3 regions of the Bradyrhizobium sp. WSM1253 genome follow, and region 1 is predicted to be linked to each of the others. Evidence: predicted binding sites of a transcription regulator. Region 1 holds the regulator's gene; each other region holds the start of a gene.
The links. Region 1 encodes PhoB, which activates phosphate uptake and scavenging genes when phosphate is short. Its sites were predicted from a motif close to TGTCATNNANCTGTCAT; they were not measured.
Positions count from the first base shown of each region.

Region 2: a site for PhoB is predicted at 2,364-2,380, ahead of BRA1253DRAFT_RS09100 (Orn/Lys/Arg decarboxylase N-terminal domain-containing protein). Genes of this name have one in related genera too.
Region 3: a site for PhoB is predicted at 6,135-6,151, ahead of BRA1253DRAFT_RS05405 (RNA degradosome polyphosphate kinase). Genes of this name have one in related genera too.

Region 1 is NZ_JH600073.1:4,261,120-4,271,018, forward strand. Features, by position in the region: gene BRA1253DRAFT_RS21710 (OpgC domain-containing protein) at 1-584, opposite strand, end outside; gene apaG (Co2+/Mg2+ efflux protein ApaG) at 778-1,182, shown strand; gene BRA1253DRAFT_RS21720 (Hsp33 family molecular chaperone) at 1,232-2,251, opposite strand; gene argF (ornithine carbamoyltransferase) at 2,398-3,345, opposite strand; gene BRA1253DRAFT_RS21730 (aspartate aminotransferase family protein) at 3,345-4,547, opposite strand; gene BRA1253DRAFT_RS21735 (GcrA family cell cycle regulator) at 5,003-5,515, shown strand; gene phoB (phosphate regulon transcriptional regulator PhoB) at 5,735-6,442, opposite strand; gene phoU (phosphate signaling complex protein PhoU) at 6,466-7,182, opposite strand; gene pstB (phosphate ABC transporter ATP-binding protein PstB) at 7,194-8,015, opposite strand; gene pstA (phosphate ABC transporter permease PstA) at 8,012-8,857, opposite strand; gene pstC (phosphate ABC transporter permease subunit PstC) at 8,862-9,851, opposite strand.
Region 2 is NZ_JH600073.1:1,539,899-1,549,797, forward strand. Features, by position in the region: gene BRA1253DRAFT_RS09090 (xanthine dehydrogenase family protein subunit M) at 1-110, shown strand, start outside; partial or broken gene BRA1253DRAFT_RS09095 (xanthine dehydrogenase family protein molybdopterin-binding subunit) at 118-2,321, shown strand; gene BRA1253DRAFT_RS09100 (Orn/Lys/Arg decarboxylase N-terminal domain-containing protein) at 2,425-4,782, shown strand; gene BRA1253DRAFT_RS09105 (GNAT family N-acetyltransferase) at 4,789-5,367, shown strand; gene BRA1253DRAFT_RS44380 (hypothetical protein) at 5,372-5,584, opposite strand; gene BRA1253DRAFT_RS09115 (flagellar basal body rod protein FlgC) at 5,778-6,227, opposite strand; gene BRA1253DRAFT_RS09120 (hydroxyacid dehydrogenase) at 6,344-7,393, opposite strand; gene BRA1253DRAFT_RS09125 (thiamine pyrophosphate-binding protein) at 7,661-8,227, shown strand; gene BRA1253DRAFT_RS09130 (thiamine pyrophosphate-dependent enzyme) at 8,238-8,840, shown strand; gene BRA1253DRAFT_RS09135 (antibiotic resistance protein VanZ) at 8,917-9,294, shown strand; gene BRA1253DRAFT_RS09140 (DUF1236 domain-containing protein) at 9,338-9,721, opposite strand; gene BRA1253DRAFT_RS09145 (2-hydroxy-3-oxopropionate reductase) at 9,837-9,899, opposite strand, start outside.
Region 3 is NZ_JH600073.1:725,189-735,087, reverse strand. Features, by position in the region: gene BRA1253DRAFT_RS44325 (hypothetical protein) at 6-179, opposite strand; gene BRA1253DRAFT_RS05425 (hypothetical protein) at 399-653, opposite strand; gene ndk (nucleoside-diphosphate kinase) at 964-1,386, shown strand; gene BRA1253DRAFT_RS05415 (TerC family protein) at 1,431-2,291, shown strand; gene ppx (exopolyphosphatase) at 2,351-3,853, opposite strand; gene BRA1253DRAFT_RS05405 (RNA degradosome polyphosphate kinase) at 3,869-6,061, opposite strand; gene BRA1253DRAFT_RS05400 (DnaA ATPase domain-containing protein) at 6,190-6,867, opposite strand; gene BRA1253DRAFT_RS05395 (CDP-alcohol phosphatidyltransferase family protein) at 6,983-7,525, opposite strand; gene purM (phosphoribosylformylglycinamidine cyclo-ligase) at 7,681-8,754, shown strand; gene purN (phosphoribosylglycinamide formyltransferase) at 8,754-9,407, shown strand; gene BRA1253DRAFT_RS05380 (cold-shock protein) at 9,503-9,709, opposite strand.

The DNA of each region.
Region 1 (9,899 bases):
CACAGGATCAAGGGCAGCGCCAGCATCAGCACGATATAGAGCGGCAGCACGTCCATGTTGACCGGACGGAAGCGCAGCAGCAGCGCCTGCACGATCGTCACGTCGGGCTGCTTGAGGAAATCCATGATGCCCATCTCTTCGGTGTAGAGCGGGTTCTCGAACCTGGTCGCGACGTAGGAGATTTCGGCAAGGAAGATCGTGAACAGGAAGACGTGGGCGACATAGATCTGCCAGACGCGCCGCAGGATGCGCGCGGTGGCGACGACAATGCCGGACTCCAGCATCGCCCGACCGTACACGAAGGCGGCGGTATAGCCGGAGATGAAGATGAAGATCTCGGTGGCGTCGCTGAAGCCGTAATTGCGGATCGTGAACCAGGTCAGAAGGCTCGGCGGCAAATGGTCGATGAAGATCAGCCACAGCGCAAGGCCGCGGAACAGGTCGAGCCGGAGCTCGCGCTCCCCGATGGCGGGCAGCGAAATGGCCGGCGCGGCCGCGCGCCGCTTTGCCCCCGCGGACTTGACCTCCACAGGTTTAGCGGTTCCCGCGATCGTCGATCCCGTCACTTGGTCGGCAATAGTCATCGGGGGCCTAAAAACCCTTCCGCAAATCGCGACGTGGCAAGGAGTGTACCGGTCCGGCCGTCATCTCGCAAAGCCACCGGATCACATGCAAGTACGTTTGGACCTACACTTGGACGTGTACTTCCCTGCGAATTCAGGCGGGACGATGTCGCCAAGGCCGCCTCCGGCGTTTGGTTCCCGGGCGGTTTTCGGTATGATGGCAATCATGTACCGCGCCGTGACCCGCCAGATCGAAGTGACCGTCGAGCCGAACTTTGTTCCGGAGCAGTCGTCGGCCGACCGCTCCCGTTATTTCTGGGCCTACACCATCGTCATCACCAATTCCGGCGATGAGACCGTGCAGCTCAAGACGCGGCACTGGATCATCACCGATGCCACCGGCCGGCAGCAGGAGGTGAAAGGCGAGGGCGTCGTCGGCGAGCAGCCGACGCTCGCGCCCGGCGAACGCTTCGAATACACCTCCGGCGTGCCGCTCACGACCGCCTCGGGCTTCATGACCGGCCGCTACCAGATGGTCAGCGCAAGCGGCGAACGCTTCGAGATCGACGTGCCGACGTTCTCGCTGGACAGCCCGGATAACAAGCGGGTGTTGAACTAGCGCTGGAAATGGTGGGCACGCTTCGCTTTGCCCACCCTACGGCACCGCGCTACGCGTCCTCGACGCCCGCCTCATCCGGTGTGAACTCGTACACCGAGCTGCAGAACTCGCAGGTCACGACGACCTTGTCGTCCTTGACCATTGCGGCACGGTCGTCGGACGAAAAGCTCTTCAGCATCGATGCGACCGCATCGCGCGAGCAGGAGCATTGCGCCTTCAAGGGCAGCGGATTGAACACGCGCACGCCGCGTTCGTGGAAGAGACGGTAGAGCAACCGCTCGCCGGACAGCTCGGGATCGATCAGCTCGACGTCTTCGACGGTTTCGATCAGCGAGCGCGCCTCGACCCAGGCATCGTCTTCAGCGACGGCATGGACCTCGACGCCCTCGGGCGCATCGCCGGGATGCAGATCGGCCTGCCGCGCGCGCTCGGGCGCCTTCGGCAGGAACTGCATCAGCATGCCGCCGGCACGCCAGCGATGCTTGCCGCCGTCATTCGAACGCCACTCCTCGCCGACGGCAAGGCGCACGCGCGTCGGGATCTGCTCGGAGCGCAGGAAATATTCATGAGCGGCGTCTTCCAGGCTGCCGCCGTCGAGCGCGACCAGGCCCTGGTAGCGGCTCATGTCGGGGCCCTGGTCGATGGTCATGGCCAGATGACCGTGGCCCAGCAGCGCGCCGGAAGTCTTGCCGGAATCCTGGACTTCGCCGAGGCGCGCGGCATCATAGCGCGCATAGGCGCGCAGGCGATCCGGCGCCTGATAGTCCACGACCAGGAACGACACAGGACCGTCGGTCTGGGCCTGGAGGATGAAGCGGCCTTCGAACTTCAGCGACGAGCCGAGCAGCGTGGTCAGCACGATGGCCTCGCCGAGCAGCTTGCCGACCGGCGCCGGATAATCGTGCTTGGTCAGGATCTCGTCGAGCGCCGGACCAAGCCGCACCAGGCGACCGCGCACGTCGAGCGCGTCGACCTCGTAGGGCAGCACGGCGTCATCGATGGGAACCGCGGATGGCGCGCGAACCGGGCCTTCGGGCCCGGTTTTCATGTCAGGGGATTGGGAAACCATGGCGCTTTATTTGGGGTCGGAAGGCGGAATTGGAAGGGGGGCGGCTGCATCCGGAATGCAGAACGGATCGTACGCAAGCACGGCAAACTCGGTGTCGTCCTGGCGAAAGCCAGGACGACGATCCAAAGCTACTTCACCGGCCCGCGTTACTTCACCGCGTCGAAGCACCAGGCCAGAATGCCCTTCTGCGCGTGCAGGCGGTTTTCGGCCTCGTCGAACACGACGGATTGGGGACCGTCGATCACCTCGTCGGTGACCTCCTCGCCGCGATGGGCGGGCAGGCAGTGCATGAACAGCGCATCGGGCTTGGCCAGCGACATCAGCTGGGCATTGACCTGATAGGGCTTGAGCACGTTATGGCGGTGCTCGCCTTCCTTGTCGCCCATCGACACCCAGGTGTCGGTCACGACACAATCGGCGCCCTTCACGGCGGCTTCGGCATCCGTGCCGAGCATGATCGGCGCGCCGGTCGCCTTGATGAAGTCGCGCATCGCTTTTTTCGGCGCGAGCTCCGGAGGCGTCGCGACATTGAGCTGGAACTTGAAGCGCTCGGCGGCGTGCGCCCAGGACGCCAGCACGTTGTTGTCGTCGCCGGTCCAGGCCACCGTCTTGCCCTCGATCGGGCCGCGATGTTCCTCGTAGGTCATCAGGTCGGCCATGACCTGGCAGGGATGCGAGCGCCGCGTCAGGCCGTTGATAACGGGCACGGTGGCGTTCGCCGCAAGCTCCAGCAGCGCATCGTGATTGAGGATGCGGATCATGATGGCGTCGACATAGCGCGACAGCACCCGCGCGGTGTCGGCGATGGTTTCGCCGCGGCCGAGCTGCATCTCGGCGCCGGTGAGCATGATCGGCTCGCCGCCGAGCTGGCGCATGGCGACATCGAAAGACACCCGCGTCCGCGTCGAGGGGCGCTCGAAGATCATCGCCAGCGTCTTGCCTTCGAGCGGCCTGACCGGCTGATGCGCCTTCTGCTTCGCCTTCATCGCGGAGGACGCGGCCAGCATGCGCTTGAGCTCCGACAGCGGCAGCTCGTTGATATCGAGGAAGTGCTTCGGTGTTTTCTTGGGCGTTTTATCGGGCGACGTGCTCATCAGCTTGCCGCCCGCTTGTTGCCGGACAACGCCGTGCAGGCGCGCTCGAGCCGCCCGACGCTGTCCTCGATCTCGGCTTCGGTGACGATCAAAGGCGGCAGGAAACGCACGACATTGTCGCCGGCACCGACGGTGAGCAGCTTTTCTGCGCGCAAGGCGGCAACGAGATCGCCGGAAGGCACCACGGCCTTGATGCCGATCAGGAGGCCCTCGCCGCGCACTTCGCTGACGACATCGCCATGACGGTCGATCACGGAAGCGAGCTTCTGCTTGAGCAGCAGCGACATCCTCTGCACGTGGTCGAAGAAGCCGGGCTTGAGCATGACGTCGAGCACGGCGTTCGCCGCCGCGATCGCGAGCGGATTGCCGCCGAAGGTCGAGCCGTGCGAGCCCGGCGTCATGCCGGACGCCGCTTCCGCGGTCGCAAGGCAGGCGCCGATCGGGAAGCCGCCGCCGAGCGCCTTGGCCAGCGACATCACGTCAGGTTCGACGCCAAGGCGGCGGTATGCGAACAGATCGCCGGTGCGGCCCATGCCGGTCTGCACCTCGTCGAAGGCGAGCAACAGGCCGCGCTCGTCGCAGAGCTGGCGCAACGCCCTCAGGAAGGCAGGCGTTGCCGAACGCACACCGCCCTCGCCCTGGATCGGCTCGATCAGGATGCCGGCGGTCTGCGGACCGATCGCCTTTTTCACTGCCTCGAGATCGCCATGCGCAACCTGGTCGAAGCCCTCCATGGGTGGGCCGAAACCTTCGAGATATTTTGCCGAACCCGTCGCGGCCAGCGTCGCCAGCGTGCGGCCATGGAAGGCGCCTTCGAAGGTGATCATGCGATAGCGGTCTGGATGGCCCTTCGCGGCGTGATAGCGGCGCACGACCTTGATCACGCATTCCAGCGCTTCGGCGCCGGAATTGCAGAAGAACACGAAGTCCGCGAAACTTTCATTGCACAGGCGCGCGGCAAGCTTTTCGCCGTCCGGGCTCTGGAACAGGTTCGACATGTGCCAGAGCTTCGTGGCCTGTTCCTGCAACGCCGCGACCAGCGCCGGATGGGCATGGCCGAGCGCATTCACCGCCACCCCGGAGGTGAAATCGAGATAGCGCTCGCCATTGGTCGCGATCAGCCAGCAGCCTTCGCCACGCTCGAAACCGAGGTCGGACCTGGCGAAAACGGGGAGCAAATGCGGCGCTGCGCTGTTAGTCATGACGGTCACTTGAATGTTGCGGACGGTGTAAGCGTGCATTACGCAACGCACCATCGACCGGCCCGGAAAACGAAACGTGCCGCCTCTTGAGGGCGGCACGTGCGACTATCTTAGGCCTGGTGAAACGGGTGTCAATGCCGCCCGGAAAGCCTCGCGAAACGCTGAATCCGTAGTCTTGCGGTGCCGATTTTGCGGGATTTAGCCACGGAACATGTGGAAGCGAGTCGGCGGACTCTTGCGCGGGAGTCACGCCATATTGTAGCGTTTGGATTGTCAGATACGACATCTCGTGCAGTGGTTCTGATCTTTAAGTCCTTATGTACCGGCGTAAACGTTCGGGCGTTCAAGACGCGCCCGGCGAGCCTTAAGGGATTCTGGCGGCACGGGTTTTTGAAGGCTTAGGCATTCGCTGCGAGGCCCCAGGATGGCTGGCGCGCAGCGAGGGAAAGGGTGCAATGACGGTTTTGACCTGGTCCGATGATCGCGTCGAGCAGCTGAAAAAGCTCTGGGAGGCCGGACTTTCGGCCAGCCAGATCGCGGCGGAGCTCGGCAATGTGACCCGCAATGCCGTGATCGGCAAAGTGCACAGGCTCGGTCTTTCGGGCCGCGCCAAGAGCCCATCATCGGCAGCGCCCCGGCCGCGCAAGGCGCGCCCCGCGCAGCACATGATGCGGGTGAGCCGCCCGATCTCGCGCGGCAACACCGCGCTGGCGCAGGCCTTCGAGGTCGAGGCTGAGCCGGATCCGGTCACCTACGACAACGTGGTGCCGATGAGCCAGCGGCTGTCGCTGCTCGAATTGAACGAGGCGACCTGCCACTGGCCGGTCGGCGATCCCTCGAGCCCGGACTTCTTCTTCTGCGGTGGACGGGCGCTGTCCGGCCTGCCCTATTGCGCCCAGCACTCGCGTGTTGCGTACCAGCCGGCGTCGGATCGGCGCCGCGCACCGGTGAAGCCGGGTCCGCGGTAATCACGGCAAGTCGTCGCGCAAAGACAGTTCAATAATTTCAGTGTCGTCCTGGCGAAAGCCAGGACCCATACTCCGAGCACGCAGTAGTCGTGCGAAAGGGGTAACTCGGAGTCTTCGCCAAACCACTCCCTGTGGTTATGGGTCCCGGATCAGCGCTCGCTTGTCCGGGACGACATCGGAGAATGCAGGGACAGCTCGCCAACAAACAAGCCTGCAACCCTACACCTGCTCCGCCTTCGCAAACCGATCATCCAGCGCGTAGCCGGCGCCGCGGACGGTGCGGATCGGGTCTTGCTCGCGGCCGAGATTGAGCAGCTTGCGCAGGCGGCCGATATGCACGTCGACGGTACGCTCGTCGATATAGATGTCGCGGCCCCAGACGCTGTCGAGCAGTTGCTCGCGCGAGAACACCCGGCCCGGGTGCTCCAGGAAGAACTCCAGCAGGCGATATTCGGTCGGACCGAGATCGATCGGCCGGCCTGAGCGCGCCACGCGGCGCTTGTCGCGGTCGAGCTCGATGTCGCCAAAAGCAAGCACGGTGGCGAGCCGCTCGGGGCTCGCGCGCCGCAGCAGGCCCTTCACGCGCGCCAGCAGCTCCGGCACCGAGAACGGCTTGACGATGTAATCGTCGGCGCCGGTCGCAAGACCCCGCACCCGCTCGCTCTCCTCGCCGCGCGCGGTGAGCATGATGATCGGGAGCTGCTTGGTCTCGGGACGGGTGCGAAGCCGGCGGCACAGTTCGATGCCTGACAGGCCCGGCAGCATCCAGTCGAGCACGATCAGATCGGGGATGTGCTCCTTGAGGCGGGTGTCGGCGTCGTCGCCGCGCATCACCGTCTCGACGTCATAGCCGTCGCCTTCGAGGTTGTAGCGGAGAAGCTCGGTCAGGGCTTCCTCGTCCTCAACCACCATAATGCGTGCGCCCATCGGGTCGTCGCTCCCTTAAGTCTTCAGGTGTTCGGTACCGTGTTGGCGAAGGTCGTCATGTCGCCCTTCGGCCGCTTGTCGGTGATCGCCTGGCCCTCGATCATGTAGAACACGGTCTCGGCGATGTTGGTGGCGTGGTCGCCGATCCGCTCAATGTTCTTGGCGCAGAACATCAGGTGAATACAGAACGAGATGTTGCGCGGATCCTCCATCATGTAGGTGAGGAGCTCGCGGAACAGCGAGGTGCAGATGGCGTCGACTTCCTCGTCGCCCTTCCACACCGCCATCGCCGCCGGCAAATCATGCGCGGCATAGGCGTCCAGCACCGACTTGACCTGCTGCTGCACGAGGTCGGTCATGTGCTCGAGGCCGCGGAACAGCTTGAGCGGATGGAAGTCCGTCTCCAGCGCCGCGACGCGCTTGCCCATGTTCTTGGCGAGGTCGCCGATGCGCTCGAGATCGGTCGCGACGCGCATGGCGCCGACGATCTCGCGCAGATCGACCGCCATCGGCTGGCGGCGGGCGATGGTGAGCACCGCACGCTCCTCGATGCGCTTCTGCAGCGCGTCGAGCTCGGTGTCGATGGCGACGACGCGCTGGCCGAGCGGGACGTCGCGGCGGATCAGCGCGTCGACGGACTCGACGATCATGCGCTCGGCGATGCCGCCCATCTCGGCGACCAGGCGGGTGAGTTCCTGGAGGTCGGTGTCGAAAGCCTTTGCGGTATGTTCGGAAGCCATGTCGCGTCTCCTCAGCCGAACCGGCCGGTGATGTAATCCTGCGTGCGCCGGTCGGTCGGCGACGTGAAGATCTTGCTGGTGTCGTCGAACTCGATCAGCTCGCCGAGATACATGAAGGCGGTCTTGTCGGAGACGCGCGCCGCCTGCTGCATGTTGTGGGTGACGATCGCGATCGTGTAATCCTCGGACAGCTCCTGGATCAGCTCCTCGACCTTGGCGGTCGAGATCGGGTCGAGCGCCGAACAGGGTTCGTCGAACAGGATCACCTCGGGCCGCACCGCGACGGTGCGGGCGATGCAGAGGCGCTGCTGCTGGCCGCCGGAGAGCGACAGGCCGGAGGCGTTGAGCTTGTCCTTGACCTCGTTCCACAGCGCGCCGCCGCGCAGCGCCTTCTCGACGCGGCCGTCCATTTCGGACTTCGAGATCTTCTCATACAGGCGGATGCCGAACGCGATGTTCTCGTAGATCGTCATCGGGAACGGCGTCGGCTTCTGGAACACCATGCCGACGCGGGCGCGCAGCAAATTGAGGTCCAGCTTGCCGTCGAGGATGTTGGTCTGGTCGAGCATCAGCTGACCAGTGGCGCGCTGGCCGGGATAGAGGTCGTACATCCGGTTGAAGATGCGCAGCAGGGTCGACTTGCCGCAGCCCGACGGACCGATGAACGCCGTGACGCGATTGGCGCCCAGCGTCAGGTTGATGTTCTTCAGCGCGTGGTGCTCGCCGTAATAGAAGTTCAGGTTGCGCACGGTCACCTTCGGGGGCGCCTCCGGCAGCACCGGCGCGTGGGGCAGCCCACCGGCCGCGCTCATCGATACGGAAAGATCACTCATTTTGCGGTCCTCTCGGCGCCAAGGATGCGCGCGCCAATATTAAGGGCAAGAACGGTCAGGGTGATGAGCAGCGCCCCGCTCCAGGCCAATTGCTTCCAATAGGCATAGGGGCTCTGCACGAAGTTGTTGATGGTGACAGGCAGGTTCGCCATCGTCTTATTCAGGCCGAGGCTGAAGAACTGGTTCGACAGCGCGGTGAACAGCAGCGGCGCAGTTTCACCGGCGACGCGAGCGGTTGCGAGCAGCACGCCGGTGATGAGGCCGGAGCGCGCGGCGCGATAGGCGATCCGCTTGATCACCAGCGAACGCGGCAGGCCGAGCGCCGAGGCCGCCTCGCGCAGCGCGTTCGGCACCAGCAGCAGCATGTCCTCGGTCGTGCGCAGCACCACCGGGATCACGATGACCGCGAGCGCGAGCGAGCCTGCGATCGCCGAGAAGCCGCGCATCGGCACCACCACCGCGCCGTAGATGAACAGGCCGATGATGATCGAGGGCGCCGAGAGCAGGATATCGTTGATGAAGCGGATCACCGAGGTCAGCCGGTCATTGCGGCCGTATTCGGCGAGATAGGTGCCGGCGAACATGCCGAGCGGCGCGCCGATGCCGACGCCGATCACGGTCATGATCAGCGAGCCGACGATGGCGTTGAGCAGGCCGCCCTCGTTCGATCCGGGAGGCGGCGTGTTCTCGGTGAACAGCTGGACATTGAGTCCCGCCAGTCCATTGTAGAGCAGCGTGATCAGGATCAGCGCGAGCCAGGTGACGCCGAAGGCCGTTGCGGCGATGCAGAGCCCGCGAACGACGATGTCCTTGCGGCGGCGGCGTGAATAGATCGGATTCATGGCGCTAGTTCCCCGCCTTCTTTTCCAGCCGCATCAGCATCAGCCGCGCCGCTGCAAGCACGAAGAAGGTCAGCACGAACAGCAGGAGACCGAGCAGGATCAGGCCGGACTGGTGCAGGCCGTCGCTCTCGGCGAACTCGGATGCGATCGCCGCCGAGATCGTGGTGCCCGGCGCGAAGATCGACGACGAGATCCGGAACGAGTTGCCGATGATGAAGGTCACCGCCATGGTCTCGCCGAGCGCCCGGCCCAGCGCCAGCATGACGCCGCCGATGACGCCGACGCGGGTGTAGGGGATCACCACGCTGCGGACGACTTCCCAGGTGGTGCAGCCGACGCCGTAGGCGGCTTCCTTCAGCACCGGAGGCACGGTCTTGAACACGTCGACTGAGATCGAGGTGATGAAGGGCAGCACCATGATGGCGAGGATCAGCGCGGCATTGAACAGGCTGAGATAGGACGGGGGACCTGCGAAGATCGCGCCCAGCACGGGCACGCCGTCGAAGATCTTGATCATGAAGGGCTGGAACGTGTTGGCGAGGAACGGACCCAACACGAAGAAGCCCCACATGCCGTAGATGATCGAGGGGATGCCGGCGAGCAGCTCGATCGCCATGCCGATCGGGCGGCGCAGCCATTGCGGGCAGAGCTCGGTGAGGAAGATCGCAATGCCGAGACCCACGGGAATGGCGATCAGCATCGCGATGAAGGAGGTGACGAGCGTGCCGTACATTGGCCCGAGCGCGCCGAGCACCGGCGGATCGGCCGACGGCGCCCAGCGCTGCGTCCACAGGAACGAGACCCCGAATTCCTTCATCGCCGGGAAGGCGCCGACGATCAGCGAAATGATAATGCCGCCGAGGATCAGAAGCACCGAGATCGCGGAGAGCCGCGTGATCCAGTAGAAGGTAACGTCGCCGAGCTTGAACGCGCTCAAGGCCTTGGCGCGATCATACGGTCCGGCGTCGTCGATTACATCGCTCTGAACGGCCATCTCTGCCACGCCGATCCCCTGTACTAAATAGCATACGTTTTTTTGTTG
Region 2 (9,899 bases), 2.7 Mb from region 1:
GCTCACATAACGGCTTTAAGGTCGAGCTCGCACGCCGCGCCATCGTGCGGACGCTGACACAGGCGGCGAACGCCACACCGCAATCCCAGGCTCACAAGAAGATCGCGTGAGGACCCTATGAACGCTTATGTCGGAACGCCAACGTCGCGTGTCGACGGCCGAGCCAAGGTCACCGGGGCCGCCAAATACGCCGGCGAATTTCCGGCGGACGGGCTCCTCCATGGCTTCGTGGTCGAGGCCACCATTCCATGCGGGCGCATTGCCCGCCTCGACACCAGTACGGCACTCCAGGTCGAAGGCGTACTCGACGTGCTCACGCATGCGAACCGTCCGCCACTGGCCGACAAGGACGATTCGTGGAAGGACGAAGTAGCGCCCGAGGAAGGCTCGCCTTTCCGTCCGCTTTATGATGACACGATCAAGTTCAATGGCCAGCCGATTGCGTTGGTCGTGGCGGAGGACTGGGAAACCGCGAAATTTGCCGCGACTCTCGTGCGGGTCGAATATGAGCAGCATGGTTTTGCGACCGACCTCGAAGGCGAGCGCAGCAACGCTGCCGAGAAGGACAAGCCGCACAAGCCGCGGGGCGACGCCGTAGCGGCTCTTGCGGGAGCTTATGTGCGCCACGAGGCGGACTACGTGATACCGACCGAGCATCACAATCCGATGGAGCTCTATGCGACTACGGCGGTCTGGGACAGCAATGGCAAGCTCACGATCTACGACAAGACTCAAGGCGTCCAGAACGTCCACAAATTTCTCTGCGGGGTGTTCGACAAGAAACCGGATGACATTCGCGTGGTCTCGCCATACGTCGGCGGCGCCTTCGGCTCCGGCTTGCGGCCGCAATATCAGGTGGTGTTGGCAACGCTCGGCGCGCTCGCGCTGAAGCGGTCCATTCGCGTCGTGCTGACGCGGCAGCAGATGTACGGGCTCGGATACCGGCCGATGACCATCGAGCGCGTCGCGCTCGGCGCAAAATCGGATGGTACGCTCGACGCCGTTACGCACGAGGCCATTGCCGTCACCTCGCGCTACGAGGATTTTGCGCGCAACGATACCGGCTGGGCCGAACAGCTCTACAAGAGTCCGAACAGCCGCTTCGCGCACAAGCTGGTTCACCTTGACGTCTCCACGCCTTGCGATATGCGCGCACCGGGCGCGGCGTCGGGCGTCTGCGCGCTCGAATGCGCCATGGACGAGCTCGCCGTCGCGCTCAAGCTCGACCCGGTCGAACTGCGGCTGAAGTGCTACTCGGATCGCGACCAGAGCGAAAACCTGCCCTACACCAGCAAGCAGTTGCGCGAATGCTACGCGCGCGGCGCGGACGCCTTCGGCTGGAGCAGACGCAATCCTGTGCCGCGCTCGATGCGCGACGGCAAGGAGCTGGTCGGCTGGGGCATGGCGACGGGTGTGTGGGAAGCACTGCAGATGCCGGTCGCCGTCCGTATCGCGCTGACGTCGAACGGACATGCCGAGGTGTCATGTGCCGCATCGGACATCGGCACCGGCACCTACACCATTGTCGCTCAGGTCGCAGCCGACGCACTCGGCCTGCCAATCGAGAACATCAGCGTCAGGCTCGCAGATTCCAGTCTGCCGCAGGCGCCTGTCGAGGGCGGCTCCTGGATGGCCGCCTCGAGCGCACATGCGGTGCTCGCAGCCGCCGAGGAAGTGCGCAAGGAGCTGTTAGCTCTGGCCGGGAAGATGCCAGGCTCGCCGGTCGCCGGCGCCGAGCTTGTCGATACGGTGCTGACCGACGGCAGCATTGCCAGCGCCAGCGACAACAGCCGCGCAGTCTCGATCGCCGACGCGATGCGCCATGGCGGCGTCGAGCGCATCGAGAAGGAGAAGCTCAACCAGTTCGGTGAGGACAAGAAACACGCGCGCAACACCCATTCGGCCGTCTTCGCCGAGGTCAAGGTGGACGAAGAGCTAAACGTCATTCGCGTGACGCGGGTCGTGAGCGCGTTGCGGCCGGGCGGATTCTGAACACCAAGACCGGCCGCAGCCAGATCATGGGCGGCGTGGTCTGGGGGATCGGGATGGCGCTCCATGAGGAGACGGTGATGGATCATCGCTTCGGTCGGATCATGAACGCGAACATCGCCGAGTACCACATTCCCGTGAATGCGGATGTTCACGACATCGACGTGATCTTCGTCGACGAGCCGGACGCGCACATCAACGGGCTCGGCATCAAGGGCATTGGCGAGATCGGCATCGTCGGCGTCCCGGCGGCGATCGCAAACGCCGTCTATCACGCCACCGGCAAACGCATCCGCCGCTTCCCGATCACATTGGACAAGCTGCTGGACTGAGCCGATGGTCATCCGACCCGGCCCGCTCGGGATCGCGCTCCCTGTCATCCAGCTGTCATCAAATGTGTCGAGACCTGTCGGTCTCGCACATTCGGGACATGACATGGACTATTTCAAGCGCTTCAACTTCCTGTTCGCCGCACCTGTGTTCGACGCCGACGACCTCGAAGGTGTCCGCTTCAACCAGATCATCGAGGAGATCCAGCGTTCCGGCTTCGAGGTCGTTCGCGCCCGCAAGCTGGAGGACGCGGAGATGGCGGTGCAGACCGATGCCGCAATCGGCTGCATGGTGGTGGACTGGGGCAAGAAGGGCCTGGAGGGCAAGACCTCGGCGCTGATCAATTTGATGCGGCGGCGCGGCCTCGATTTCCCGATCATCCTCCTGATCCGGCGCAAGCGGTTCGAGGATCTGCCGGTCGAGGTGCTCGACTTCATCGACGGTTATGTCTTCCTGTCCGAGGAGACACCGACCTTCATCGCCAAGAACCTGATCAGCCGTCTGAAGCAATATGCGGAGACGCTGAAGACGCCCTTCTTCGGCGCGCTGGTCGATTATGCCGAAGAGGGCAACCAGCTCTGGACCTGTCCAGGCCACAATGGCGGCGTGTTCTACAACCGCAGCCCGATCGGGCGGGTGTTCGTCGAACATCTCGGCGAGTCCGTGTTCCGCGACGACCTCGACAATTCCGTGCTCGACCTCGGCGACCTCCTCACCCACGAAGGTCCCGCGCTAAGGGCGCAGAAGGAAGCCGCCCAGATTTTTGGCGCGGAAAAGACCTATTTCGTGCTCAACGGAACCTCGACATCGAACAAGATCGCGCTCGGCGCTCTCGTCACCGACGGCGATCTCGTGCTGTTCGACCGCAACAATCACAAAGCCGCTCATCATGGCGCGCTGATGATCAATGGCGGCGTTCCGGTCTACGTGCCGACCATCCGCAACGCCTGGGGCCTGATTGGCCCGATGCGCTGGGACATGCTCGACGAGAAAACCTTGCGCGAGACGATCCGCAATCATCCCTTGGTGACGGACAAGGACGCCTGGCGCAAGGAGCGGCCGTTCCGCGTCGCCGTGGTCGAGCAGTGCACCTATGACGGCACCATTCACAGCGCCGAGATGATCTTGAAGCGCATCGGCCATCTCTGCGAGCACATCCTGTTCGACGAGGCTTGGGCCGGCTTCATGAAATTCCACCCGCTCTATGCCGGCCGCTTCGCCATGGGGCTGACCAACCTTCCCCCCGAGGCTCCCGGCATCATCGCGACGCAGTCGACCCACAAGCAGCTCGCGAGCTTCTCGCAGGCATCCCAGATCCACATCAAGGATCGTCACATCCGCGGCCAGAAACGGCGCGTCGAGCACCGCCGCTTCAACGAAAGTTTCATGCAGCACGCTTCCACGTCGCCATTCTACCCGCTGTTCGCCTCGCTCGACGTCGGCGCACAGATGATGAAGGGCCGCTCCGGCGAAGTGTTGTGGGACGACACGATCCGGCTCGGCATCGAGTTGCGCAAGAAAATCCGCGCGATGCGCCGGGAGTTCGAGGAGAAGGAGCAGACTCGGGACCGCCGCTGGTTCTTCGAACCCTTCGTCCCCGACCGCGTCGCAATTCCCGACGTCAGCCGCGCCGGCGCCGCCCACAACGTCGCCTGGGAAACACTCTCCACCGACGAACTCGCCACCAACCCTGCGCTGTGGCAGCTCTCCCCCGACAGCGCCTGGCATGGCTTCCCTGGCCTCAGCGAGGGCTTTGCCATGACCGATCCGAACAAGCTGACGCTGCTCACGCCCGGCTTCGATCGCATCACCGGCGCCTATGTCGAGCACGGCATCCCCGCGCCGGTCGTCGCGCAATATTTGCGCGAGAACCGCATCGTCCCCGAGAAGAACGACCTCAACTCCCTGCTCTTCCTGCTCACTCCGGGCGTCGAAGCAAGCAAGGCGGGCACGCTGATCTCCGGTCTCGTCGCATTCAAGCGGCTGCACGACGACAATGCGCTGCTGGCCGACGCCATCCCGGAGTTCTGCCAGCGACGGCAGGCGCGCTATGCCGGCGTGCGGCTGCGCGATCTCTGCGGCGATATGCACCGTTTCTTCCGTGCCGCCGACGTCAGCGCACTCCAGGCCCGGCAGTTCATGCCCGAGCACATGCCTGACATCGCGATGTCGCCCCGCGATGCCGCGCGCTACCTGTTCCGCAACGATGTCGACTATCTGCCGATCGAGGCGATCACGGGCCGCATCGCCACCACGCCCTTCGTGGTCTATCCGCCCGGCATCGCAACCATCGTGCCCGGCGAGCGGCTGACGGAACGGGCCAAGCCCATGCTGGATTATCTCAAGATGTTCGAGACCTGCTTCAACACGTTCCCGGGCTTCGATGTGGAAATCCAGGGCGTCTACAAGGAGATCGATGCGCAGGGGCGCATCGGGCTCTATACTTACGTCGTTGCCGGGTAGGTGCCGATGAACGAAACTGCGATTGCGCGCCCGGATGACGGGCCAGTCGTGGTCCGGCCCTCACGCGAGAGCGACGTCGATGCGATGCTGGCGATCTACCGCCATCACGTCCGCAACGGCGTGCCGCGCGATGTCGAGGGAACCGGTGCGCCCGAGCCGGACGATCTGCGCGATCGGCGCAAGAACCTGAAGCAGACCCGCCTGCCGCATCTGGTCGCGACCTTTCGTGGTGAAGTCGTGGGATATGCCTATGCGGTACTGTTCCGCAAGCGTCCAGCTTATCGCTACGCCGCCAAGCATTCGATCTATGTGCACCACGACCATCTCGGCCGCGGAGTCGGACGGCTATTGCTGCAGGAGTTGATCGACGCGTGTGCGGCGGCCGGCTTCCGCCAGATGATCGGCTATATCGATGCCGACAATGCCCCCTCGCTGGCGCTGCACGAGAAGTTCGGTTTCGCGCGCGCCGGCCTGCTCTGCGGTGTCGCCTATCGCAACGGTCACTGGTCCGACACCGTCATGGTACAGCGCTCGCTCGGTGCGGGCGTCACCGCGCCGCCGCCCGTCACGGCGCCCGGCCGCTAGGCCCTCACGACGGAAAGTCAGCCGGTCTGACCTGGATGCGGTCGGCATGCAAGGACCAGTGGTGCAGTGCCTGGTCCTCGCAAAACCTCGCCTTCGCCCGCTCTCTGGCTTCGTTCTCGTCGGAAGCGTCGATCTCGAGCGTGCCCTGGCACACCTCGATCTGCCGGCCGTACTGGCCGAGCACGTCCTTCATGAACCTGACCACATAAGTTGACATGGGACCTCCTGCCTGCCCCGGCGGCGCTCACTCTAATCCCATTTAGCCGGATTGCGGGAGGGAGATTTTGATGCGGATCAAGGTCGGGGCGCGGTTCCCGCCCGCCGACAGTCGTCGGCTCAATCCGTCAACCACCCTCGCCCTGCCTAGGGGCCTGCGGAAGGCGCGCGCGACACGAGCGCCCGCGCCGACATCACGTCGTGATGTCGAGTAGCGACTCTGTCGTTTCTGAATAGGCCTGAATGACCTTCGCATTGGCAATGAAGCTGTACTTCGCGGTCGCCAGTTGAACGAATTCGCTGGCGAGATCGACATTCGGCGCGGCGACCAGGCCGTCCTGGTTTGCGAAGGGGGCGCTTGGGTCGGATTGTGCGGTAAAGCTCGGCGAAACCGCCGACACGGTCGTGAACGTACCGCCCGGCGTCGAGCCGCTCGATTGGTCGACCTGATCGACTCGCAACGGCACATACGCCGCGGGAAACGTCGGACTAATGCTCGAACTGACCGCACTGGCCGATGTGCTCGATCCGCCTGACGCAGGTAGCGGGCCTGTCGTGCGAATGTTGGCGATATTGCTCGCGGCCACGTTCACACGCAAACTCGCCGCGGAAAGTCCGGATGTCGCAATCGAAAATATGCTCATGAACCCTGATCTACAGGACAAGTCATACGTGTTCACTCACGCCATCAGTAAAATCCGCCGCTTTCTGTTTTCATCCTCGTAACCAGCGATCGGAGCACGATCAGACTTCGCGCGCCCTACGCCGGCATCACACCAAACGCCTGCTTGAACCGCTCGGCATAGCGCGGCCAGACCTCGGGATTGATGATGCGCGGCGGGCGCTTACCGTCGAGCGTCTGCAGCACCTGCTCGGCGGCGATGCGGCCCATGTTCTGGCGCGCCTCGATCGTGACGCCGGCCGTATGCGGGCTCGCCAGCACGTTGTCGAGCTGGAGCAGCGGATGCTCCGGCGGCGGCGGCTCCTTCGACCAGACGTCGAGACCGGCGCCCGCAATGCGCTTGTCACGCAACGCCTGGAGCAGCGCATCCTCATCGTGGATGAAGCCACGCGCCGTGGTGATAAAGTACGCATGCGGCTGCATCAACCCAAACTCGCGCACGCTGATCATATTGCGGCTGCCCTTGTCGAGCGGACAGGAGATCGAGACGAAGTCGGCGCGGCGCAAGAGCTCGTCGAGCTCGACCTTCTCGCCGCCCCGCTCGGCCATCATTTCGGCCGTCAGGTACGGATCGTAGGCCAGCACCTTCATGCCGAACAGGCCCTTGCAAAGCGCGGCGATGCGGCGACCGACATTGCCGAGGCCGATGATGCCGACGGTCTTGTGCTCGATCTCGTTGCCGACGAGTTCGTTGCGGTTGACGTTGGACTCCCTGCGGAGCTTGCGGTCGGACTGGATGATGCGCTTGGACAGCGTCAGCATCATCGCCAGCGCATGCTCGGCGACGGAATGGGCGTTGCCGCCGGACTGGTTGACGACCAGCACGCCGGCATCGGTGCAGGCCTCGACGTCAACAGGATCGAATCCAGCGCCGTTGCTGGAGACGAGCAGCAGGTTCGGCGCGCGCTTCAGGAAGGCAGCATCGACATGGAAATGCGGGGCCAGTTCGTCACGGGCGGCGCCGATCTGGTAGACATGAGCCGCTTCGATGATCGGCGCGAAATATTCCTCGGGGCTCTCGTTCTCGATGCGATCGAGCCGGACGTCGGGCCGCGCCTTCAGAATGTCGATATAGATCGGATTGGCCAGATATTTAACGTAGAAGACGCGCTTGCTGTTGACGGACATCAGGACCCTTCCGGCTTTCTCCAGGAGATCCGCAGGGCCAGCGCGGCGCGCGATCCTTTCATACGTTCCTCCGTTCTCTTGTTATTGCCGCTTATGACACGGCGGCACCGGCCGCGGCAGGCCGTCTGGCGCAGATCACGGTGCAGCCCGGACATGTTGACAATCCCGCTGCCTGCGTCAAGTTCGGCAGACCGCCGCGACGGCCAAGACGATGGCCACGACAAAGGCAAAAAACCAAGAAGCATGTGCGGCCGAAGGGAGAACGCAATGCCGATTGCGGAGCAACAGACCTCGTCCGAGGCGGCGCAGACCTCCAGCGACAAGAGCTGGCACGGCATCGTCCTGCAAACGCTGAAGCGGAACGAGATCAGCCTCGTCCCTTACGTGCCCGACCGCGTGCTGACGCCGCTGATCAAGAACCTGCACGCCGATCCGTTCTTCACCACCTTTGCCACCGCCCGCGAGGAGGAGGCCGTCGGCATCGTCTCGGGCGCCTGGATGGGCGGACGACGGGGCGCGGTGTTGATGCAGACCTCGGGGTTTGCGACGCTCGCCAACGTGCTGGCCTCGCTTGCGGTGCCCTACCAGATTCCGCTGATCATGTTCGTGTCTGAGCGCGGCACGCTCGGCGAATTCAATTACGGCCAGTCACTGGTCTGCCGCACCATGCGTCCGGTGCTGGATTCGCTGGCGCTGGAGCATCACACCATCACCCGGCTCGACGAGCTCGAATTCATTGCCGACCGTTCGATCAAGCAGGCCATCACGACGCAGGCGCCAGTCGCGCTGATCCTCAACCCGCTGCTCACGGGCGGCAAGGTGTTCGACAAGTGAGGACGGCCAAATGAAGACAGACGCGCGCAACACCAAAGTGATGAGCCGCTTCGACGTTACCTCGCGCCTGATCGCGAAACTCGAGCACGAGGAAGCCGTGATCGGCGGCATCGGCAACACCAATTTCGACCTCTGGGCCGCCGGCCACCGTCCGCAGAATTTCTACATGCTCGGCAGCATGGGCCTCGCCTTCCCGATCGCGCTGGGCGTGGCGCTGGCGCAACCGGACCGGCGCGTCTTTGCGCTCGAAGGCGATGGTTCGCTCCTGATGCAGCTCGGCGCGCTCTCGACGATCGCGGCGTTGAAGCCGAAGAATCTCGTCATGATCGTGATGGACAACGGCATCTACCAGATCACCGGCGCGCAGCCGACACCGGCCGCGAACGTAGCTGACATCGTCGCCATCGCGACCGGCTCCGGGCTTGCCAACAGCGCCTGGGCCGCGGACGAGGAGGATTTCGAGCGTCTGGTTGAGGAAGCCATGTCGGCTGGCGAGCCCAGCCTGATCGCCGTTCGTATCGATGACAAGCCCGGCGTCGGCGCCACCCGACGCGATCCCGTACAAATCCGGGAACGCTTCATGCACGGCCTGGGCGTGCGCGAGCCGCTTTAACGTTTCGTCATTAACTACACGGCGATCTGATCCCGGCGCCTCGGCAAGCTGCTGCAATCCGTGCTAAGCGGTGCGGATGTCCATTTTGGTTCGCTCCTCTGCCTGGCTGCTTGCCGCCGCCGTCGCCTTTGCAACCCTCGGTCCGCCCGGCCTGCGGCCCCATTCCGACCTTGGCCAGGACGGCGAGCATGCCCTTGCCTTCGTCCTGGTGGGACTAGCCTTCGGCTTCGCCTATCCGCGCCGCCGCCTGTCGGCGACAGCCATCGCCGTGGTGCTGATCGGCCTGCTCGAACTGATGCAATTCTGGGCACCGGGACGACATCCGCGGCTGGAGGACTTTCTGGTCGATGCCGGCACCACCTGCATCGGCTTCGCGCTGGCGGCCATCGCCGATTGGGCCATGATGCGGTTTCGCGCAAATTCGGCCCTCTCGAGTCAAGGCCCCGCGGAGTGACGCTCCGCAGGGCCCGTCTCTTCAAAGCTCACGCTCTGATCGATCAGTCGATGATCTTGACGACGCGGCGCGTGCGCGGCTCCACGATCACGCGGCGATCGTTCACGACCGCATAGCGATATTCGGTGTAGTTCGGCACGGGCCGCAGCACCACGGTCGGCGGCAGCGGCTCGCCGACCACGACGCGCTCGTGGACCACGACCGAATCATCACGCGGAATTCCGCCGAGGATCGCATTCGGGATTTCCAGACCAGCGCCGACCGCCGCCCCGACGGTACCACCGACCATCGCTCCGACCGGGCCGCCGATGTCGCCGCCCGCGCGTGCGCCGTTCCTGGCGCCCTCTTCGGTCGTCGACTGAGCAAAGGCCGCACTCGACGCCAGCAGCGACGCGGCAGCCAACGAAATCGCAAGACGGGTTTTCATGTGCTTATGTCTCCAGTGATTGTTGTGCGCCTTCAACCGCGGGGCCGGATCATTGTTCCGGTTCCCCGCCCGATCTAGACGGCACCAAAACCGGAGACTGTTACCCGGTAACAGTTCAGGCCGCCGCGATCTCGTGGCCCGCCATCAGTTCCAGCGCGCGCACCATCGCCGAGTGATC
Region 3 (9,899 bases), 3.5 Mb from region 1:
TCAACTCAGTGCGAATCGCGCTCGCGCTGCTTCAGCTCATTGAGGAGTTGCTCGAGGTGCGTCGGCAGCCTGGCTTCGGGCCGCAGGCTCTGCTGGAGCCGTTCGGCCACGGCATCGGAGATCGAGCGGCTGGTGCGCCGGTCGATTTGCTCGCTGTCATTGGCAAAAGGGCCAGCCATCGCAGGGTTCCGTGTTCTCAAAGAAGCAACACGGTACCAAGTCCTTGGCCCCCAAATGGTTTCGCCACTCGCGGCGATTGCGCGGCATTCTAGCAAAAATTGTGTGAAGCCGCGCAATGTCCCCCTCCGAATGCAAAGCCCCGGCGCTGGGGGACGCCGGGGCTTCGCTTGGAAGGTACCTTGGGGGGCTCAGGTACCTTTGGAAAGGTGCTGTCGGGCTCAGTAGCAGCGGTTGATCATCCGCCAGCGGGGTCCCCAGGGGGTCGGGACCAGCCGGCGCACATAGCAGCCGCCATAGCCGTAGGAGACGGGGGCATAGAAGCGCGGGCCACCCCAGCCGTAACCGTGATGCCAGCCGCCGCCGCCGTGCCAGCCCCAGCCGCCACCATGCCAGTGCGCAGAGGCGGAGGTCGGTGCCAGCGCGGCACCAAGCGCAACCGCGGCAACGGCGGCGAGCGAAAGTTTCCTCAACATGGTGATCTCCTCAAAACTGCCGACGCGGGGCTATCGCGTCGATGGAAAGGCCGCCGAAACGGTCCGCCTCGGGAGGAGGCTTTGGTTTCGATGGACCTGAGGTTATCCGAGCGAGGCTGAACCAAACCCTGACGAGGCCTTCAGATTGGGTTCATTTAGGTGAAATCGTCGTAATCCATGTTGGCATTCTGACTCCTGGCCTGCGGCCAAGCGCCCGCGAGGCGGTTTTGGCGGTCGCTTGCCGTATGGCGAAGGCGCCGATATAAGCCCGGCAACTCCGAACCACCGTTTTCTCTTCAAGGACAAGATCATGGCCATCGAACGCACCTTCTCGATCATCAAGCCCGACGCCACAGCGCGTAACCTCACCGGTGCGGTTAACGCCGTGATCGAGAAGGCGGGCCTGCGCATCGTCGCGCAGAAGCGCATCCGCATGACCAAGGAACAGGCCGAGACCTTCTATGCGGTCCACAAGGCGCGCCCCTTCTTCGGTGAGCTCGTGGACTTCATGACGTCGGGCCCCGTGGTGGTCCAGGTGCTGGAAGGCGAGGGTGCCGTCTCCAAGTATCGCGACGTGATGGGGGCGACCGATCCGTCCAAGGCGGCTGACGGCACCATCCGCAAGCTCTACGCCAAGTCGATCGGTGAGAACTCCGCGCACGGTTCGGATGCGCCGGAGACCGCCGCGATCGAGATCGCGCAATTCTTCTCGGGCAACGAGATCGTCGGCTGATCCGTCAGCCGATCAGGTAACGAGACGCGGCGAAAGGACGTAGTGTGAACTGGCTCTGGCAGATCTTCGATCCCGCTACGATCGGGGCATTCTTCACCCAGTTCCGCGTTGAGATGGCCGAACCGACCTTCTGGGTCGCGGTCGGCAAGATCATCTGGATCAACATCCTCTTGTCCGGCGACAATGCGCTGGTGATCGCGCTCGCCTGCCGCGGCCTCAAGCCGCGGCATCGGCTGTGGGGCATGATCCTGGGTGCCGGCGCCGCGGTGGTGCTGCGGATCATCTTCACGGGCATCGTCGCGAGCCTGATGGAGCTGCCGTACCTCAAGCTGGTCGGCGGTCTTGCGCTGATCGTGATTGCGGCAAAGCTGCTGGTGCCGGAACAGGAGGACGAGGACGGCGTGGAGTCGGCTTCGCATCTGTGGCAGGCCGTGCAGATCGTCGTCGTCGCCGACATCGTCATGAGCCTGGACAACGTCATTGCGGTGGCCGCGGCCGCCAATGGCAGCGCGCCCTTGCTGGTGCTCGGTCTTGCCATCAGCGTGCCCTTGATCGTCGCCGGTGCGGCGCTGATCATGGCGCTGCTCGCAAAGCTGCCGGTTCTGGTGTGGGCCGGCGCGGCGCTGCTCGGCTGGATTGCGGGCGAGGTGATCGCTACCGATCCCGGCATCGCGCCGAGGCTGCACACGCTGTTCGACGGTCCGTTCGGCGCCTCGCTCGACAACGTGCTCAGCGCCTTGCGCATCCCGCCGCAATTCGCCCATGGCGGCGGAGGCGGCGAATATCTGTGCGCAGCTCTCGGCGTCGTCGTCGTGCTGGCCGTCGGCTCCATCTGGCGCCGGCGCAGCATGAGCGCGGCCGCGCTGGAGTCCTCCGAGCGCCACGCCAAGGCCTCGGCGGAATAGGCTTATCTTTCGAGCATAATCTTTTCGGAAAAGCGCTTCAGGCTTTTCCGGATCATGCGCTAGCGCCGCACGATCGAGCCGGCGCGGTTGATCAGGCGGGCGAGCGCGCGGAAGCGGCTGCCGACGCGATCCGCGACGAGATCGCCGAGGCGGTGCTCGAACACCAGCAACAGCTTGCGGCCCACGCTGCGGAAATGCGTCGCGGGCAAGACGCCCGGACGCGCCGCCGAGATCAGATGCGCAACGCGGAAGGCCGCGCCGAGTAGGCGGGCGCGTTCGAGTTGCGCCGGCGTCAGCAGCTCCTGCATGGCGACCGGCGGCTGGTTCTCCTCGCTGAGCCCCGCATAGCGATAGAACACGGACAGGCCGACGAAGGCGCGCTCGGTGTGGGTGATCGCGCCGAAATTGCCGTTGACGACGAGGCTCAGCGTCTGCTCGCCGCGATGATCGGGATGCACCCGCCAGCCGATGTCGGACAACAGGCACGCGGCGTGGCGCAGACGGCGGTCCTCCTCGGTCTCGCGCAGCTTCACCACGCGCGCGAGGCGGTCGGTCCAGGCGATCAACTCGCGCGCGTGCTTTGCCGAACGAGACAGCAGCTGGTTCAGCTCCTCGGCCGCGCAGATCAGTCCGTCCTTGTTGCGTTCGGACTCCGGCAGCTTCTCGTGCAGCAGGCCCTCGCGCACGCCGAAGGTCGAGAACACGATGGTCTTCGGCTTCGCCACCCGGATGATGTGCTCGAGCACCAGTGCCGCATAGGTGAGGAGCGGGCGCCGGGCGTCGGCGACGATCTCGATGTCTGCAAGCATGCCGGCGGCCGCAAGCCGGCGGAGACGTCGGGAAAAATCGAGCGCCTCGGCAGCCGAAATCGAATAGCCGTGCATCACCTGGAGCGGGTAGCCGCTCTGGATGATGTGGATGCGCGCCAGCGCGCGCCAGGTACCGCCGACGGCGTAGAAGCTGCGGCCGCTCCCGGCCTTGAGCTGCGGCACCCCGTCGAGCGCTTCGCGCACGATGCGGTCGGCGCGTTTCAGGGATTTATGCGCGAGGTCCTGCAGCGCGAGGCCGCCGAGTGGCAGCGTCACGCCGCTGCGCACCGTGTTTTTGCGCACGTCGATCAGTTCGAGCGAGCCGCCGCCGAGGTCGCCGACGATGCCGTCGGGATGATGGATGCCGGAGATCACGCCAAGCGCCGACAGCCGCGCCTCGCGCGGGCCCGACAGGATCTCGATCTTCACCGCGCAGATGCGCTCGGCTTTCGCGATGAAGTCGGGGCCGTTGGAGGCGTCGCGGCAAGCGGCGGTCGCAATCGCAAACACCCGCCCGACCTGCATCACCCGGCACAGCGCACGGAAGCGCTTGAGCGAGGTCAGTGCCTTGTCGACGGCGTCGGGCGCTAGCAGGCCCGTGCTCTGCACCTCGCGCCCGAGCCCGCACAGCGTCTTCTCGTTGAAGATCGGAATCAGGCTCCGCGTCAGTCCCTCGTAGACGACGAGACGGACCGAGTTGGAGCCGATGTCGATGACCGCGACGCTCGAGCCGCGCTTGCGCGGCCGCTTCACGTCGACGATCCCGGATCAGGATTGATGACGTTCATTACGGCGCGTGAGGCGGCGCGGCGAGGATTCCTTGAGCGACTTACCACGGCCAGACAGACTCGGATTGGTCATGAAGTAGTTGTGGACGTTGAAAGGCTCCTCGCCCTTCGCGGTCTTCATACGCGTTGAGGACCCGTCCGGCAACAATTGCCAGCTCTGTTCATTGTCCTTGAGATTGGCGACCATGATCTGTTCGAGAACCTGCTGATGCACCGTGGGATTTTGCAGCGGACACAGCACCTCGACGCGGCGGTCGAGATTGCGCGGCATCATGTCGGCCGAGGAGATATACACAGCCGCTTTCGCGCTCGGCAGGCCCTGGCCCATGCCGAAGCAGTAAATTCGGCCGTGTTCGAGGAATCGTCCGATGATCGACTTGACGCGGATGTTCTCCGACAGGCCGGGAATGCCGGGCCGCAGGCAGCAGATACCGCGCACCACAAGCTCGACCTGCACGCCGGCCTGTGAGGCCTCGTAGAGCGCGTCGATAATGTCGGGGTCGACCAGCGCGTTCATCTTCATCCAGACCGCACCGGGCCGGCCGTGGCGCGCATGCGCGGTCTCGCCCTGGATGTGCTCGATGATGCGCTTGCGCAAGGTCAGCGGCGAGACCGCCATCTTTTCAAGATCGCTCGGCGCGGCATAGCCGGTGATGAAGTTGAACACGCGGGCGGCATCGCGGCCGATGGTCGGGTCCGAGGTGAAGTAGGAGAGGTCGGTGTAGATGCGCGCGGTCACCGGGTGGTAATTGCCGGTGCCGGTGTGGACGTAAGTCGTGAGGCTGCCGCCCTCGCGGCGCACCACCATCGACAATTTCGCGTGGGTCTTCAGTTCGAGGAAGCCATAGACGACCTGCACGCCGGCGCGCTCGAGGTCGCGTGCCCAGCGGATGTTGGCCTCCTCGTCGAAGCGGGCCTTCAGCTCGATCAGCGCGGTGACGGATTTGCCGGCTTCGGCAGCTTCCACGAGCGCCCGCACGATCGGCGAGTTGCTCGAGGTGCGGTAGAGCGTCTGCTTGATGGCGACGACGTCGGGGTCGCGCGTCGCCTGCTGGAGAAACTGCACCACGACGTCGAAGGATTCATAGGGGTGATGAACGACGAGATCCTTCTGCCGGATCGCAGCGAAGATGTCGCCGCCTTGCTCGCGCACGCGCTCGGGATGGCGGGGCACGTAAGGGGTGAATTCCAGATCGGGCCGGTCGAGGCGGGTGAGCTGCGAGAGCTCGTTCATGGCGAGCACGCCATCGACCAAAAACACCTCGTCGTCGGCGGTCGACAGCGCGTGCTGTACGAAGCTGCGCAGCTGCTCCGGCATCTTGGCATCGATCTCGAGCCGGATCACCGAGCCGCGGCGGCGGCGCTTCAGCGCGGTCTCGAACAAGCGGACGAGATCCTCGGCCTCTTCCTCGATTTCGAGTTCGGAGTCGCGGATGACACGGAAGGCGCCCTGGCCGTGAAGATTGTAGCCGGGGAACAGGCGGTTGATGAATAGCGCGGTGGCCTGCTCCAGCGAGATCAGCCGGACTATCTTGCCCTCGGCCGGCAGGCGGATGAAGCGGTCGATCTTGCCGGGCATGCGGATCAGCGCGTTCATCTGCTTGCCGTCGGCGGCGCGCGTGAGCTGGAGCGCGATGGTGAAGCCGAGGCTCGGAATGAACGGGAAGGGGTGGGCCGGGTCGATCGCGAGCGGTGTCAGCAGCGGGAACACGTTGCTGAGGAAGTAGTCCTCGACCCAGGTTCGTTCCGCTTTGGTGACTTCCTTGCCCTCGACCAGCACGATGCCCTCGTCGGCGAGCGTGCCGCGCAGGTCGCGCCAGATTGCCTGCTGGTCGGAGGCAAGCTGCGAAACGGTCCGGTTGATGAGCGCGAGCTGCTCGGACGGCGTCAGACCGTCGGGGCTGCGCTCGGCAATGCCCTCGCGCACCTGGGCCTTGATGCCGGCGACGCGGACCATGAAGAACTCGTCGAGGTTATTCGCTGAAATCGACAGGAATCGCACCCGCTCCAGCATGGGGTGGCTGGGATTGACCGATTCCTCCAGGACGCGGCGGTTGAAGTGCAGCCAGGAGAGCTCGCGATTGATGAACCGCTCGGGGCTCGATGCGATCGCCGGCGGGCCTTCGGCTTCCGGGGCTTTCTCTTTAACTTCAACAGCTTGCGCAGAATCCATCAGAAGTCGATCCATCCAGTTCGCCCCAATTTGCGACTTACGCGCAAAACCCGCGGGAGCATGTGTTAGAGCGATGACGTTTCGATGACATTGATGTTCCGCGGCCCGGCCGCGTCAAGCCGCCTTGGTCAGACATCCCGGAGCAGCTCGGCCGCCAGGGCCCGGGTGACGGGGCGGCCGAGGCGCAGGGCCTCGCTGTCCAGCAGGTCCACAGCCCGTCGGGCGGCGGCCGAGGACCGCTCCAGGCGAGTGGCGAGGTAGCTGACCACGCTCTCGTCCATGGCGAGCTGGCGGTCGGCGCAGAATTTGACGATCAGGCCGCGGAAGAGCTGGTCGTCAGGCGGCAGCAGCGAGATAACGGGGACAGCGCGGAGCCGCGAGCGCAGGTCGGCGAGCTCGATCTCGAGAGAGGCGGGCGCCTCGCGTCCGGTGAAGAGGACGTAGGCGCCGTCCTCGCGGGCCAGATTCATCAGATGGAACAGGGCGCGCTCATCGCATTCCCTCGCCTTGGGATCCTCGACCACCAGCGCGCCGGTGGCGAGCGCAGCCGGGACGGCTTCGGCGGTCAGCCCATTGGCCGTGGTCGAGCGGGCGCCTGAGGCCTCGGCCCAGATCGCGGCGAGATGGCTCTTGCCGCTTCCTTCCGGGCCGGCCAGCCACATGATCCGGTTCGGCCATTCCGGCCAGGCGTCGATGAGGGCAAGACCGGCGGCGTTGACGGGGCCCTCAAGGAAATTGTCCCGGCTCAGGCTCTCCGCATGCGGAAGCGAAAACGCCAATTGTCGGGGATGAACGCGGCCTGGCACGCTTGCTTTGCTCCGTGCCGGCGTGCCGGCTTCGTTAGAAGAGATGCCACTTAATCGAGCGGGAGTTGGCCTTTTGCGGGGCCGCTTCCCAACTCATTTGGCCTCGATCGTGCTGCTACTTGGCCTCGATCGTGCTCATGTGCCGCAACCATTCGACGAGATAGAGCGACACGGAGGAGAGCGTGAAGATCGTGACGAGGCCCATCAGGATTATATCATAAGGACCGGCTTTGAAGCCGAAGGCGAGGGCGGCCAGCACCAGCGCTGCGAACGCCACCTGGGCCACAGTGTTGAGCTTGGATACCTTCGAGGGCTTCATCTCCACAGGGCGGTCGAACAGCCACGATATGATCACGGCGGCGACGATCATGATGTCGCGCGAGACCACCAGGATGACGATCCAGCGCGGAATCGCGCCCCAGATGCCCAAGGCCATGTAGATCGAGACCAGCAGCGCCTTGTCGGCGAGCGGGTCGAGCAAGGCGCCGAGCTCGCTCGTCATGTTGAAGCGCTTGGCAAGGAAGCCGTCGACCGCGTCGCTGATACCGGCGATCAGGAAGACGGCGAACGCCACCTCCATTTGGCTCGACACGATGGCCCAGACGATGATCGGGACCAGCATGATGCGGCCCAAAGTAATGATGTTCGGTATACTCACACGGCGCTTCCCGGCACCCGGCCTGACCTCGAATTCGGCCCTTTGCAGGCTGAACCGGTTGATATCTCTACATAGTATACGGCGGCGCGCCATGCGAGCCATTGCGCGTCCCCGGAATTCGACGTAACCAGCCGCAAACCCACTGGAAATCGGGCATGACCGACCGCAAAAACGGCCTCACTTACGCCGATTCAGGCGTCGATATCGATGCGGGCAACCGCTTGGTCGACCTGATCAAGCCGATGGTGCGCGCCACCGCACGGCCCGGCGCCGACGCCGAAATCGGGGGATTCGGCGGCCTATTCGATCTCAAGGCCGCCGGTTTCAAGGATCCCATCCTGGTGGCCGCGACCGATGGCGTCGGCACCAAGCTCAAGATCGCGATCGAGACCGGCCTGCATGGCGGGATCGGCATCGACCTCGTCGCCATGAGCGTCAACGACCTCGTGGTGCAGGGCGCCGAGCCGCTGTTCTTCCTGGACTATTTTGCCTGCGGCAAGCTCGATCCGGAGGCGACCGCGTCGATTGTCGCCGGCGTCGCCGAAGGCTGCCGCGAATCCGGCTGCGCCCTGATCGGCGGCGAGACGGCCGAGATGCCCGGCCTCTACAAGGACGGCGACTACGACCTCGGCGGCTTTGCCGTCGGCGCCGCCGAGCGGGGCACGCTCCTGCCGCGCAAGGACATCGCCGCCGGCGATGCCGTGATCGGGCTCGCTTCGTCGGGCGTGCACTCCAACGGTTTCTCGCTGGTGCGCAAGATCGTGGAACAATCCGGCCTCGGCTTCGGGGCGCAGGCGCCGTTTGCGCCCGTCATGACGCTCGGCGGCGCGTTGCTGACGCCGACGCGTCTCTACGTCAAATCCTGCCTGCGCGCGATCCGCGAGACCGGCGCGGTGAAGGGGCTTGCCCACATCACCGGAGGCGGCTTCACCGACAACATTCCGCGCGTGCTGCCGAAGCATCTCGGCGTCGGTATCGATCTGGCGCGCCTGCCAGTGCTGCCGGTGTTCAAATGGCTGGCCGCGCAGGCCGGCATCGCCGAGCTCGAAATGTTGCGGACCTTCAATTGCGGGATCGGCATGATCGCAATCGTCGAGCCGGACAAGGTCGAAGAGGTCGTCGAGGTCTTCGCCGATGCCGGTGAGACCGTGGCACAGCTCGGCACTGTGATCCCGGCTGAGGGCGAGCACCGCGTCGTCTATAACGGCCATCTCGATCTGGCGCTGTGATGAAACGCCGCGTCGCCATCCTGATTTCCGGCCGTGGCTCCAACATGGCTGCGCTGATCAAGGGCGCGGCCGCGCCGGATTTTCCGGCGGAGATTTCGCTCGTCATCTCGAACAAGGCCGATGCGCAGGGGTTGGAAAGGGCCAAAGCGAGCGGCGTGAAGACGCTGGTGATCGAAAGCAAGCCGTTCGGCAAGGACCGCGCCGGCTTCGAGAAGGTGCTGCAAGCAGCGCTCGATCAGCACGGCATCGAGCTGATTTGCCTCGGCGGCTTCATGCGCCTGTTCACGGCCGAATTCACCAAGGCCTGGTACGGGCGGATGCTCAACATCCATCCCTCGCTGCTGCCATCGTTCCCCGGTCTCGACCCGCACGGCCAGGCGTTGCGCGCCGGCGTCAAGCTGTCCGGAGCGACAGTGCACTTCGTGATCCCCGAGACCGACGCCGGTCCAATCGTGATGCAGGGCGCCGTTCCCGTCAGCGACCACGACACGGCGGACACGCTGTCGGAGCGTATCCTCGAAGTCGAGCACCGCATCTATCCCGCAGCACTGAGCCTGCTCGCGACGGGCAAGGTCCGGATCGAGGGCGATGTGTGCAAGACCGCGGGCAGCGGGCCGTCGGAGAACTTTCTGGTTGCGCCGTTGGTGCGGTGAAGCGCCGTCGCACTCGGAATACTTTCATCCCAAACAAAAACCCCCGGCAGAGCCGGGGGCAACGTCATGATCTCTTGCGCAGACCGCGAGAGCAATCAGGAAACCTTGAGGTTCTCCGCGGATGCCTTGCCGCGGTTCTCCACGAGGTCGTATTCGACCACTTGATTTTCATTAAGGGTCGAGAGTCCGGCGCGCTCGACGGCGGAGATGTGGACGAAGACGTCCTTATCACTGCCGTTCGGCTTGATGAACCCATAGCCCTTGGTCGGGTTGAACCATTTGACGGTGCCCTTTTGCGGCATCCTCAGTCTCCTCCGCTAGATACAAAAACGACGCGGCCGCTTTTCGCGTGCCACGCCACAAACGGGCCTCCGGTAGTCTGTTCGAGTCTTGAGTTCAATGTCGCGAAACGCACAGTCGAGCGGCCAATTCCGATTGTGTCCGATATTGCAACATGAAAATCGCCCGTTAGCAAGCCGCGCGCGAATTTCA